Regions from separate parts of the Paenibacillus sp. FSL H7-0703 genome, predicted to be linked through region 1. Evidence: a T-box and tRNA genes for the amino acid it is inferred to sense, from the RefSeq annotation. Region 1 holds a T-box; the other regions hold tRNA genes.

Region 1 (3,244 bases):
CAGCTTCATTAAACTCACCCTTACCGTTGAAAGCAGAATAAGAAGAAGGAAGCTGTGGCAAACCTGCTAGATAGGCAGCCTGGGCTATATTAAGCTCGTTCAGATCATTCTCATTAAAGATACCTTTGGCCGCTGCTTTAATGCCAAAGACGTTGTAACCGCTTGAACCATTACCAAAAGGTACTTTATTGAGATAGGCCGTAATAATTTGTTGCTTGCTTAGGAAGCGCTCAAGGCGCAGAGACAGCAAAATTTCTTTGACCTTGCGGTCATCCGTGCGATCGAGATTTAGAAAGACACGACGTGCAAGCTGCTGGGTGAGGGTACTACCCCCGGTTTGTACGGATTCATGCAGCGCCTTTTGCTTCACAGCACGCAGCGTTCCCGACAGATCGACACCTTTATGCTCGTAAAAATGATTATCTTCAATGGCAATGACTGCGTCAATGACGAGTTGTGGAATCTCCTTAAACGTGACAGGTCTTCGATCTTCTTCTGTCCGAAGTTGTCCGATGGGAGAGCCATCATTGAAATAAGCGAAGCCTGTGATTGCATTCTTATCTACTTCCTGTAGGATCATGGATCTGGAACGCACGGGTTCGCTTTTTACAATAGAAGCAACATAGCCGGCGGCGGCTCCTCCTGCAAATAGTGCCCCCATAAAACCGATGATGACGACCCACTTTATGACACGGCCGAGCCTTCGCATGGTTGTCCGCAAGCGGGAAGGCTTTGGCTCTGATACATTGTTTTTTTCTTCAACCATTAAGTCTTCCTCCTTTATAACAGCCATTATTATAGCATAAAATTACAAAATGAACCCATATGCTAAAAAGCCTGTCTTTTGGTGTCGTTGACTACATAAAAGCAGTGTGTTATAAATAGGTCAAAGTAAATATCGTGAAAAGCAGAGAAAGACTTCAGTAGAAGGCGGATTCACGTTGTACAGAGAGCCGATGGGTGGTGTGAATCGGTAGCGTCCCTCCTTTGAATTACCGTCTGGAGCTGTCTGGATGAATGGAAAGCATTTGCAGATTTGCGAAGCTGCCATAGTAATCCAGTACCGGGTGTAGGCCCGTTATAGGAATGAAGTGAAAGAAATGTCTGTCTTTGACATGCGTTTCTTTAATTAGGGTGGTAACGCGAGCAGCTCCTTCTCGTCCCTTGGGATGAAAGGGGCTTTTTGGTTTGTCTAATATGTAATATTTTGGATGAAAAATAGGAGGTATACAGCATGAAGTGGGAAGAATTGAAGCCGGAGCAACAGGTAGAGGTCGAGCGACAGTTAGAGATGATACAGCGGGGTGTGGCGGAAATTGTACCGGAGGATGAGCTGAAGCGTAAGGTTATCAAATCAGTCGTTAGCGGCGAGCCACTCAAAATTAAGCTGGGTCTTGATCCATCTGCGCCTGACATTCACATCGGACATACGGTTGTTATGCACAAACTGCGCCAGTTCCAGGAATTAGGCCATCAAGTGCAACTGATTATCGGAGATTTTACAGGCAGAATTGGTGATCCGACAGGTAAATCGGAGACTCGTAAGCAACTGACTGAGGAAGATGTACAGCGTAATGCTCAAACGTACAAGGAACAAATTTTTAAAATTCTCGATCCTGAAAAAACAAAGGTATTCTACAATTCCGAATGGTTAGGGCCAATGTCTTTTGCTGATGTAGTAACCCTGTCGGCCAAAGTAACGGTTGCCCGTATGTTGGAACGGGATGATTTTACAAAAAGGTACCAAAACGGATTGCCGATCAGCATCCATGAGTTCTTTTACCCGCTGATGCAGGGCATGGATTCCGTGGCTCTCCAAAGCGATATTGAATTGGGGGGGACGGATCAGAAGTTTAATCTGCTAATGGGCAGAACCCTGCAAAAAGAATACGGAGTTGAGCCGCAGGCTACGATTACATTACCATTGCTTGAAGGGCTGGATGGCGTCCAGAAGATGAGCAAAAGTTTGGGGAACTACATTGGTGTTGATGAGGAGCCGAACGAAATATACGGGAAGTCCATGTCCGTTCCTGACGAGCTGATGCTGAAATATTTTGAGCTTGCAACGGATATCAACAACGAGGAGCTGTCAGAGCTGGCGAAAGGTGTTAAGGACGGCTCAGTGCATCCACGTGATGCCAAAATGAAGCTGGCTGGAACGTTAGTGCGCATGTACCATGGTGAAGAAGCAGAGGAAGCAGCGAAGCAGCATTTTGTGACCGTATTCCAGCAACGTGCGCTGCCTGACGATATTGAAGAGTTCACCTTGACGGCTGATCAGTTAGAAGAAGGTGGCATTCGTGTGATCCAGTTGCTGACTCATCTGGGCTTTGCAGCATCTAACGGTGAAGCCAAGCGCAGTATTCAGCAGGGTTCGGTCAAAATTAACGAAGAGAAATGGACGGATGTGAACGAAGCATACACGCCGAAGGAAGGCGACATTGTGCAGGTAGGTAAACGGAAATTTGCTAAAATCAAGCTTGGATAATGAAAATATATTCAAAAGCAGCGCTGAGATTGTATCGATCTCAGCGCTGCTTTTTTATTTCTGCAAAGTGAAAAGTCATGGTAAACTTAGCACAAATAATCAAACATGTAGGTAAAGAGTTATACATAATGAAAACGTGGGTTGCACAATTTGGGTGTAGGATCGATAACCAAAACAATTACAAGTGCGGGGAAGGATTATATGGACTACTTTAAACGAATTCAGTGTGCGATTGAGTTTATTGAATTGAATCTCCGGGAGGATCTAAAAATTGCCGATATTGCTTCACAGGCATGCTTTTCAGCTTTTCATTTCCAGCGGGTTTTTCAGGCCATTTCGGGTTTTACGGTTCAACAATATATAAGAAGGAGAAGATTGTCCGAGGCGGCTGAACAGCTAAAACAATCCAATCAAAAAGTGTTGGACGTTGCTATTGAGTATCAGTACAACTCACAAGAGGCTTTTACCCGCGCTTTTGAAAAGAATTTTGGGATCACCCCTGGGAAGTATCGTAACGGTGATATTGAGCTTCCTTGGCAAAGTAAAATCAATTTTCTGGATTACCAAAAAAATACGATGGGGGATTTGGATGTGAATAAGCCGGTGATATTGCAGCTCGAAACGGTCAAAATTGTAGGATATGAATATAAAACAAATCTGAATAATGAGCAGCACTATAAAGAAATCCCAGGATTTTATGGACACTTTGGAGCAAATGAATATTTTATGTGTATCCCGAACAAAATTGCACCGGGA
Region 2 (3,244 bases), on a different contig from region 1:
GCTCATCGCATCCTGGGGCTGAAGTAGGTCCCAAGGGTTGGGCTGTTCGCCCATTAAAGCGGTACGCGAGCTGGGTTCAGAACGTCGTGAGACAGTTCGGTCCCTATCTGTCGTGGGCGTAGGAAATTTGAGAGGAGCTGTCCTTAGTACGAGAGGACCGGGATGGACGTACCGCTGGTGTACCAGTTGTTCCGCCAGGAGCACCGCTGGGTAGCTATGTACGGAAGGGATAAGCGCTGAAAGCATCTAAGCGTGAAGCCCCCCTCAAGATGAGATTTCCCAGTATGTAAGACCCCTTGAAGACGACGAGGTAGATAGGTTGGGGGTGGAAGTGCAGTAATGCATGGAGCTGACCAATACTAATCGGTCGAGGGCTTATCCTAAATAAAACGCAAATGAGTTTCGGATCCAGTTTTCAGGGTGTAACCTTGAAGGTATGTAGAAATACATACATACAAGCGCATGGCTATTCATGCACACGATAAGTGATGAACTGAATAACCGTACGGTAGAATTTACGATGTAAATTCATGTTTGGTGGCGATAGCGGAGGGGTTCCACACGTACCCATCCCGAACACGACCGTTAAGCCCTCCAGCGCCGATGGTACTTGGACCGCAGGGTCCTGGGAGAGTAGGACGTCGCCAAGCAACCCCACAATGGGGATTTTTTTTCGCCTATCAGGCTATTGATTATACATACAAAATTGATTTTTTAGATGGGGCTATAGCTCAGCTGGGAGAGCGCCTGCCTTGCACGCAGGAGCTCAGGGGTTCGATCCCCCTTGGCTCCACCAATATTCCCTGATAGCTCAGTTGGTAGAGCACTCGACTGTTAATCGAGTTGTCACAGGTTCGAGTCCTGTTCGGGGAGCCATGTGGAGAGGTGTCCGAGTTGGCCGAAGGAGCACGATTGGAAATCGTGTAGGCGCCAAAAGCGTCTCGAGGGTTCGAATCCCTCTCTCTCCGCCAGAATTATTTTATTGCATGGCCCGTTGGTCAAGGGGTTAAGACACCTCCCTTTCACGGAGGTAACAGGGGTTCGAATCCCCTACGGGTCATAGTAATTCGGAGGCTTAGCTCAGCTGGGAGAGCATCTGCCTTACAAGCAGAGGGTCGGGGGTTCGAGCCCCTCAGCCTCCACCATTTGAAAAATAAATAATTATTACTGTCGCGGGGTGGAGCAGTTCGGTAGCTCGTCGGGCTCATAACCCGAAGGTCGCAGGTTCAAATCCTGCCTCCGCAATTACTTTCAACTAAGAGAGTTGCCTCTGGAACCGTGGTGTAGAGGCCCAACATGCCTGCCTGTCACGCAGGAGATCGCGGGTTCGAATCCCGTCGGTTCCGCCATTTAACTTAATATGCCGGTGTAGCTCAACTGGTAGAGCAACTGACTTGTAATCAGTAGGTTGGGGGTTCAAGTCCTCTCGCCGGCACCATTTTGGAGGATTAGCGAAGTGGCCAAACGCATCAGACTGTAAATCTGCTCCCTTACGGGTTCGGTGGTTCGAATCCATCATCCTCCACCAGTTTTACGAGCCATTAGCTCAGTTGGTAGAGCACCTGACTTTTAATCAGGGTGTCGAAGGTTCGAGTCCTTCATGGCTCACCATTGTATTACATGCGCGTGTGGCGGAATTGGCAGACGCACTAGACTTAGGATCTAGCGTCTTTGACGTGGGGGTTCAAGTCCCTCCACGCGCATCTTGTTTTTTGCGGACGTGGCTCAGCGGTAGAGCATCGCCTTGCCAAGGCGAGGGTCGCGGGTTCGATTCCCGTCGTCCGCTCCATTTATTAGTCCCCTTAGCTCAGCTGGATAGAGCGTTTGACTACGAATCAAAAGGTCGGGAGTTCGAATCTCTCAGGGGACGCCATTAACTTCATAAGCCGGTGTGGCGGAATTGGCAGACGCGCGCGACTCAAAATCGTGAGGGAAACCGTGGAGGTTCGAGTCCTCTCACCGGCATCTATTTCGGATGTAGCTCAATGGTAAAACTCAGCCTTCTAAGCTGGTAGCGTGGGTCCGATTCCCATTACCCGCTTTATATATATGAAAAAGGAGAGATGGCTTATTTTTATGCCATCTCTCCTTTTTTACTTTTAAACTGTTTTTATCGACATCACAAGCAGTAGAAACTCCAAGCCAATCTCCTCCATATACTTAAGTTTCAGCTCGTAGTTCAATTCTTGAAGGCAATATCAGCATGCAGACAGAAAATTTCATCGGAAATTACCCCGCCTCCAGCACCCCGCAACCTAACTCTGGTATCGGCGAGAGAAGCAACCGCACCAGATCCAAAACTTCAATCTGCTTACCGTTCAATAGGCTTTGAGCGAAGCGCTGACCGGAGTCTTCTTCGTCTGAGAAGCAACTGGACATGGTGACCATGGATATCACGATGCCAGATATGACAGGTGCACACGAGGCTTTCTATGGATAGGGCGTACAACTAACGAGGAACGATAGTTAAATAACACACAATGTTGAGCAGGCGCTTCAAGTCTGCTCTCTTTTTATTAAACTAAAGGGCAGGATAGTTATAAATATGTTAAAATAAGGGAGAATAAAATCAGAGGTGAGCTAATGTTCAATCCGAAGATCTTCTTCTATTAGTTGTGTCTAAGGTCATGGCTTCAAATGCCAAAATCTAACCCGGCACAACGGGGATGAAGATGTTTACACGGGAAGAGATTCAATTCTGGGAAGATGAGAAACAGCAAAGTCTGGAGATCAATAATAAGCCCAAAGATCCAAGAAAAGAGAAGCTTAAGGATTTCCGTAAAGGAATCAAGAGTGTTCATTACAACAAAGAATGTAAGATAGCAAGAAAAGATGATTATCGTCTGTATAGAACAAAAATGAAACGACTGATGCGTAGTGAAGAATACGAGCTCCTACACAGTTACAAACGAACGAGTGGTTGGATTACTTGGTAAATTAGGTAGCCTTTGAATGAACTCATCCTATTGTTGAAGTGAGTAGCAGTAGGGCAGTTCATGAGGGGCTGCTTTTTTTCATTGAGCTAACGGGCAGTTTAGTTGAACAAGATAAGTGGAGGTTTTATGTCGCATTTGACGCAAACTGTGAAGGAGGAAGCTGGGAAAATGATAGCTAAGTGTAAAGTGTTGAGTTAACTATCCAGCTTGTTTGTTGATGTCTTTAATGTTTGTGCAGCCTCATCGAGATAGATATCTAAATAAGTACCATCAGTAAATTTAATAACCACAGCATTAGTAGTGATGGC
Region 3 (3,244 bases), on a different contig from region 1:
CACGATAAGTGATGAACCGAATAACCATACGGAAGAATTTACGATGTAAATTCATGTTTGGTGGCGATAGCGGAGGGGTTCCACACGTACCCATCCCGAACACGACCGTTAAGCCCTCCAGCGCCGATGGTACTTGGACCGCAGGGTCCTGGGAGAGTAGGACGTCGCCAAGCGATATCCTTCAAAGGATAATGAAGTTTTGCATGTTAGGGCCTTTAGCTCAGCTGGTTAGAGCGCACCCCTGATAAGGGTGAGGTCGGTGGTTCGAGTCCACTAAGGCCCACCACTTCCAGAATAACAAAAAGATTGGGGCCATAGCTCAGCTGGGAGAGCGCCTGCCTTGCACGCAGGAGGTCAGCGGTTCGATCCCGCTTGGCTCCACCAATATTCCCTGATAGCTCAGTTGGTAGAGCACTCGACTGTTAATCGAGTTGTCACAGGTTCGAGTCCTGTTCGGGGAGCCATGTTTTGAATATTTCTGAATTTTATATATAAGGTGGCGGCGTAGCTCAGCTGGCTAGAGCGTACGGTTCATACCCGTGAGGTCGGGGGTTCGATCCCCTCTGCCGCTACTCGGAGAGATACCCAAGTGGCTATAAGGGGACCCTCTGCTAAGGGGTTAGACTGCGAAAGTGGTGCGAGGGTTCGAATCCCTCTCTCTCCGCCATAAATTTATTGAAACCAGAACTTATTTTGCAAGGCCCGTTGGTCAAGGGGTTAAGACACCTCCCTTTCACGGAGGTAACAGGGGTTCGAATCCCCTACGGGTCATATTATGGAGGCTTAGCTCAGCTGGGAGAGCATCTGCCTTACAAGCAGAGGGTCGGGGGTTCGATCCCCTCAGCCTCCACCATAAGAAAATTTGAGAAATGCCTTTTAATGTCGCGGGGTGGAGCAGTTCGGTAGCTCGTCGGGCTCATAACCCGAAGGTCGTAGGTTCAAATCCTACCCCCGCAATTAATTTCCTGTTGGAAATGCCTCTGGAACTGTGGTGTAGAGGCCTAACATGCCTGCCTGTCACGCAGGAGATCGCGGGTTCGAATCCCGTCAGTTCCGCCATTTTAACTTCATATATAATTGGCATATATAGTGCGGATTATATGATGTAGTAATAAAATAAAACATGGCTCGGTAGCTCAGTCGGTAGAGCAGAGGACTGAAAATCCTCGTGTCGGCGGTTCGATTCCGTCCCGAGCCACCTTTCAAGTGGGAATTGAGTAATGTGCCGGTGTAGCTCAACTGGTAGAGCAACTGACTTGTAATCAGTAGGTTGGGGGTTCAAGTCCTCTCGCCGGCACCATTTTGGAGGATTAGCGAAGTGGCCAAACGCATCAGACTGTAAATCTGCTCCCTTACGGGTTCGGTGGTTCGAATCCATCATCCTCCACCAGTCTTTTCATAATCATATGGCGGTCGTGGCGAAGTGGTTAACGCACCGGACTGTGACTCCGGCATTCGTGGGTTCAAGCCCCATCGGCCGCCCTTTATTCTTAATTTATTGGGGATTAGCCAAGCGGTAAGGCAACGGACTTTGACTCCGTCATGCATAGGTTCAAATCCTATATCCCCAGCCATTAAGAGCCATTAGCTCAGTTGGTAGAGCACCTGACTTTTAATCAGGGTGTCGAAGGTTCGAGTCCTTCATGGCTCACCATTTATAATTATTTTGCGGTCGTGGCGGAATTGGCAGACGCGCACGGTTCAGGTCCGTGTGGGCTAACCCCCCGTGGAGGTTCGAGTCCTCTCGACCGCACCATATTTTGCGGACGTGGCTCAGCGGTAGAGCATCGCCTTGCCAAGGCGAGGGTCGCGGGTTCGATTCCCGTCGTCCGCTCCATTATCCATACGGCGCCATAGCCAAGTGGTAAGGCAAAGCTCTGCAAAAGCTTCATTCCCCAGTTCAAATCTGGGTGGCGCCTTGACTACTCATTATGGAATTTAATATGCGCCCTTAGCTCAGCTGGATAGAGCGTTTGACTACGAATCAAAAGGCCGGGAGTTCGAATCTCTCAGGGCGCGCCATTTCTTAAAAAAATGTATAATGTCGGGATGTAGCTCAGCTTGGTAGAGCACCTGGTTTGGGACCAGGGGGTCGCATGTTCAAATCGTGTCATCCCGATACTGATTTGCGGGTGTAGTTCAATGGTAGAACTCCAGCCTTCCAAGCTGGTAGCGTGGGTTCGATTCCCATCACCCGCTTTTTGCTATAGCGGATTCTTGTTGCCTCAGTGGTGACACCTTATAAATAAAGAGAGCCTGTCTGGGGACAGAGCTCTCTCTTTTTTTTGTATTTATCCTCATGTAATCCACAATGTGTTGATTATCCATAATCTTCGGTATCGGTGTATATCGTTCTGATCATACACCTGGCATACACCGATAACCGATCTAGTGGACAGTTTTTACACGGGAATGGTCAGCTGGATGGAGGTTCCCTTGTCTGGAGCAGAGGTTATGCTCATAAATCCCCCTACCCCTCTAGCTCGTTCTTCCATACTGAACAATCCAACTCCCTCTCCTTGGGACTTTCCAGAGAATCCAATGCCCTCATCCCGAATGGTCACTTGTATCATTTCATTTTGATCCTCAACGTCGACATATGCCACTGCTACATCTGCGTATTTGGCTACATTCGTTAATGCCTCCTGTACAATCCGATAAATTGCAATTTCCTTGCGAATATCAACCCGTTTACGTAGAGTGCATTGAAAATGCACCTCAATCCCGTAATGAGAACAGAAGTTTTCAATATAGGTTCTTATGGCTGGGACGACACCCAGATCATCCAGAACTGAGGGACGAAGTTCCCACGCTAGACCACGAACATCTTTGATGATGTCGGTCACCTGCGAACGAAGATTCTCCAGAGTAGCACTAGGTTGTTCGGCAAGTTGGCTATCCAATTGGATAATAAGTGAAAACAAGCTTTGTCCTATCCCATCATGCAGCTCTCTTGAAAAGCGTTTACGTTCTTCTTCCTGTATTTGCATGACTTGCGTCATCATAGATTGGAGTTCTGCTTCTACTTTCTTCAGTTTAGTGACCTCATTGCGGATCGCTAAGTACTGATAGGGTTTACCTTCCTCGTCCATAAACGGAACGATCGTAGTATTCACCCAATAGTAGCTGTTATCTTTAGCACGATTACGTATTTCTCCTTGCCATACCTTACCTGAACGGATCGTAGTCCACAGGCTTTTCATGAAGGCAGAGGTATGATAGCCTGAATTAATAAGACGATGAT

The links. A T-box is a leader RNA that pairs with one kind of tRNA and senses whether it is charged. The one in region 1 lies ahead of tyrS (tyrosine--tRNA ligase), so its partner is inferred to be a tRNA-Tyr.
Region 2: it encodes a tRNA-Tyr, which carries the amino acid that the T-box ahead of tyrS (tyrosine--tRNA ligase) is inferred to sense. The anticodon was not compared.
Region 3: it encodes a tRNA-Tyr, which carries the amino acid that the T-box ahead of tyrS (tyrosine--tRNA ligase) is inferred to sense. The anticodon was not compared.

The regions. Positions count from the first base shown of each region.
Region 1 is NZ_JBBOPF010000002.1:122,706-125,949, reverse strand. Features, by position in the region: gene MHB46_RS24975 (transglycosylase domain-containing protein) at 1-766, opposite strand, end outside; T-box leader at 902-1,168, shown strand; gene tyrS (tyrosine--tRNA ligase) at 1,235-2,488, shown strand; gene MHB46_RS24965 (AraC family transcriptional regulator) at 2,690-3,244, shown strand, end outside.
Region 2 is NZ_JBBOPF010000001.1:2,141,082-2,144,325, reverse strand. Features, by position in the region: rRNA gene MHB46_RS09280 (23S ribosomal RNA) at 1-383, shown strand, start outside; rRNA gene rrf (5S ribosomal RNA) at 534-650, shown strand; tRNA gene MHB46_RS09270 (tRNA-Ala) at 721-796, shown strand; tRNA gene MHB46_RS09265 (tRNA-Asn) at 801-876, shown strand; tRNA gene MHB46_RS09260 (tRNA-Ser) at 880-971, shown strand; tRNA gene MHB46_RS09255 (tRNA-Glu) at 989-1,060, shown strand; tRNA gene MHB46_RS09250 (tRNA-Val) at 1,070-1,145, shown strand; tRNA gene MHB46_RS09245 (tRNA-Met) at 1,172-1,245, shown strand; tRNA gene MHB46_RS09240 (tRNA-Asp) at 1,273-1,349, shown strand; tRNA gene MHB46_RS09235 (tRNA-Thr) at 1,363-1,438, shown strand; tRNA gene MHB46_RS09230 (tRNA-Tyr) at 1,443-1,528, shown strand; tRNA gene MHB46_RS09225 (tRNA-Lys) at 1,536-1,611, shown strand; tRNA gene MHB46_RS09220 (tRNA-Leu) at 1,623-1,703, shown strand; tRNA gene MHB46_RS09215 (tRNA-Gly) at 1,715-1,789, shown strand; tRNA gene MHB46_RS09210 (tRNA-Arg) at 1,797-1,873, shown strand; tRNA gene MHB46_RS09205 (tRNA-Leu) at 1,886-1,965, shown strand; gene MHB46_RS09200 (hypothetical protein) at 2,673-2,936, shown strand; gene MHB46_RS09195 (hypothetical protein) at 3,131-3,244, opposite strand, start outside.
Region 3 is NZ_JBBOPF010000001.1:2,827,550-2,830,793, reverse strand. Features, by position in the region: rRNA gene rrf (5S ribosomal RNA) at 57-173, shown strand; tRNA gene MHB46_RS12465 (tRNA-Ile) at 210-286, shown strand; tRNA gene MHB46_RS12460 (tRNA-Ala) at 309-384, shown strand; tRNA gene MHB46_RS12455 (tRNA-Asn) at 389-464, shown strand; tRNA gene MHB46_RS12450 (tRNA-Met) at 499-572, shown strand; tRNA gene MHB46_RS12445 (tRNA-Ser) at 576-667, shown strand; tRNA gene MHB46_RS12440 (tRNA-Glu) at 700-771, shown strand; tRNA gene MHB46_RS12435 (tRNA-Val) at 778-853, shown strand; tRNA gene MHB46_RS12430 (tRNA-Met) at 884-957, shown strand; tRNA gene MHB46_RS12425 (tRNA-Asp) at 983-1,059, shown strand; tRNA gene MHB46_RS12420 (tRNA-Phe) at 1,126-1,198, shown strand; tRNA gene MHB46_RS12415 (tRNA-Thr) at 1,225-1,300, shown strand; tRNA gene MHB46_RS12410 (tRNA-Tyr) at 1,305-1,390, shown strand; tRNA gene MHB46_RS12405 (tRNA-His) at 1,410-1,482, shown strand; tRNA gene MHB46_RS12400 (tRNA-Gln) at 1,500-1,574, shown strand; tRNA gene MHB46_RS12395 (tRNA-Lys) at 1,579-1,654, shown strand; tRNA gene MHB46_RS12390 (tRNA-Leu) at 1,669-1,756, shown strand; tRNA gene MHB46_RS12385 (tRNA-Gly) at 1,763-1,837, shown strand; tRNA gene MHB46_RS12380 (tRNA-Cys) at 1,848-1,919, shown strand; tRNA gene MHB46_RS12375 (tRNA-Arg) at 1,946-2,022, shown strand; tRNA gene MHB46_RS12370 (tRNA-Pro) at 2,046-2,119, shown strand; tRNA gene MHB46_RS12365 (tRNA-Gly) at 2,129-2,199, shown strand; gene MHB46_RS12360 (PAS domain-containing sensor histidine kinase) at 2,403-3,244, opposite strand, start outside.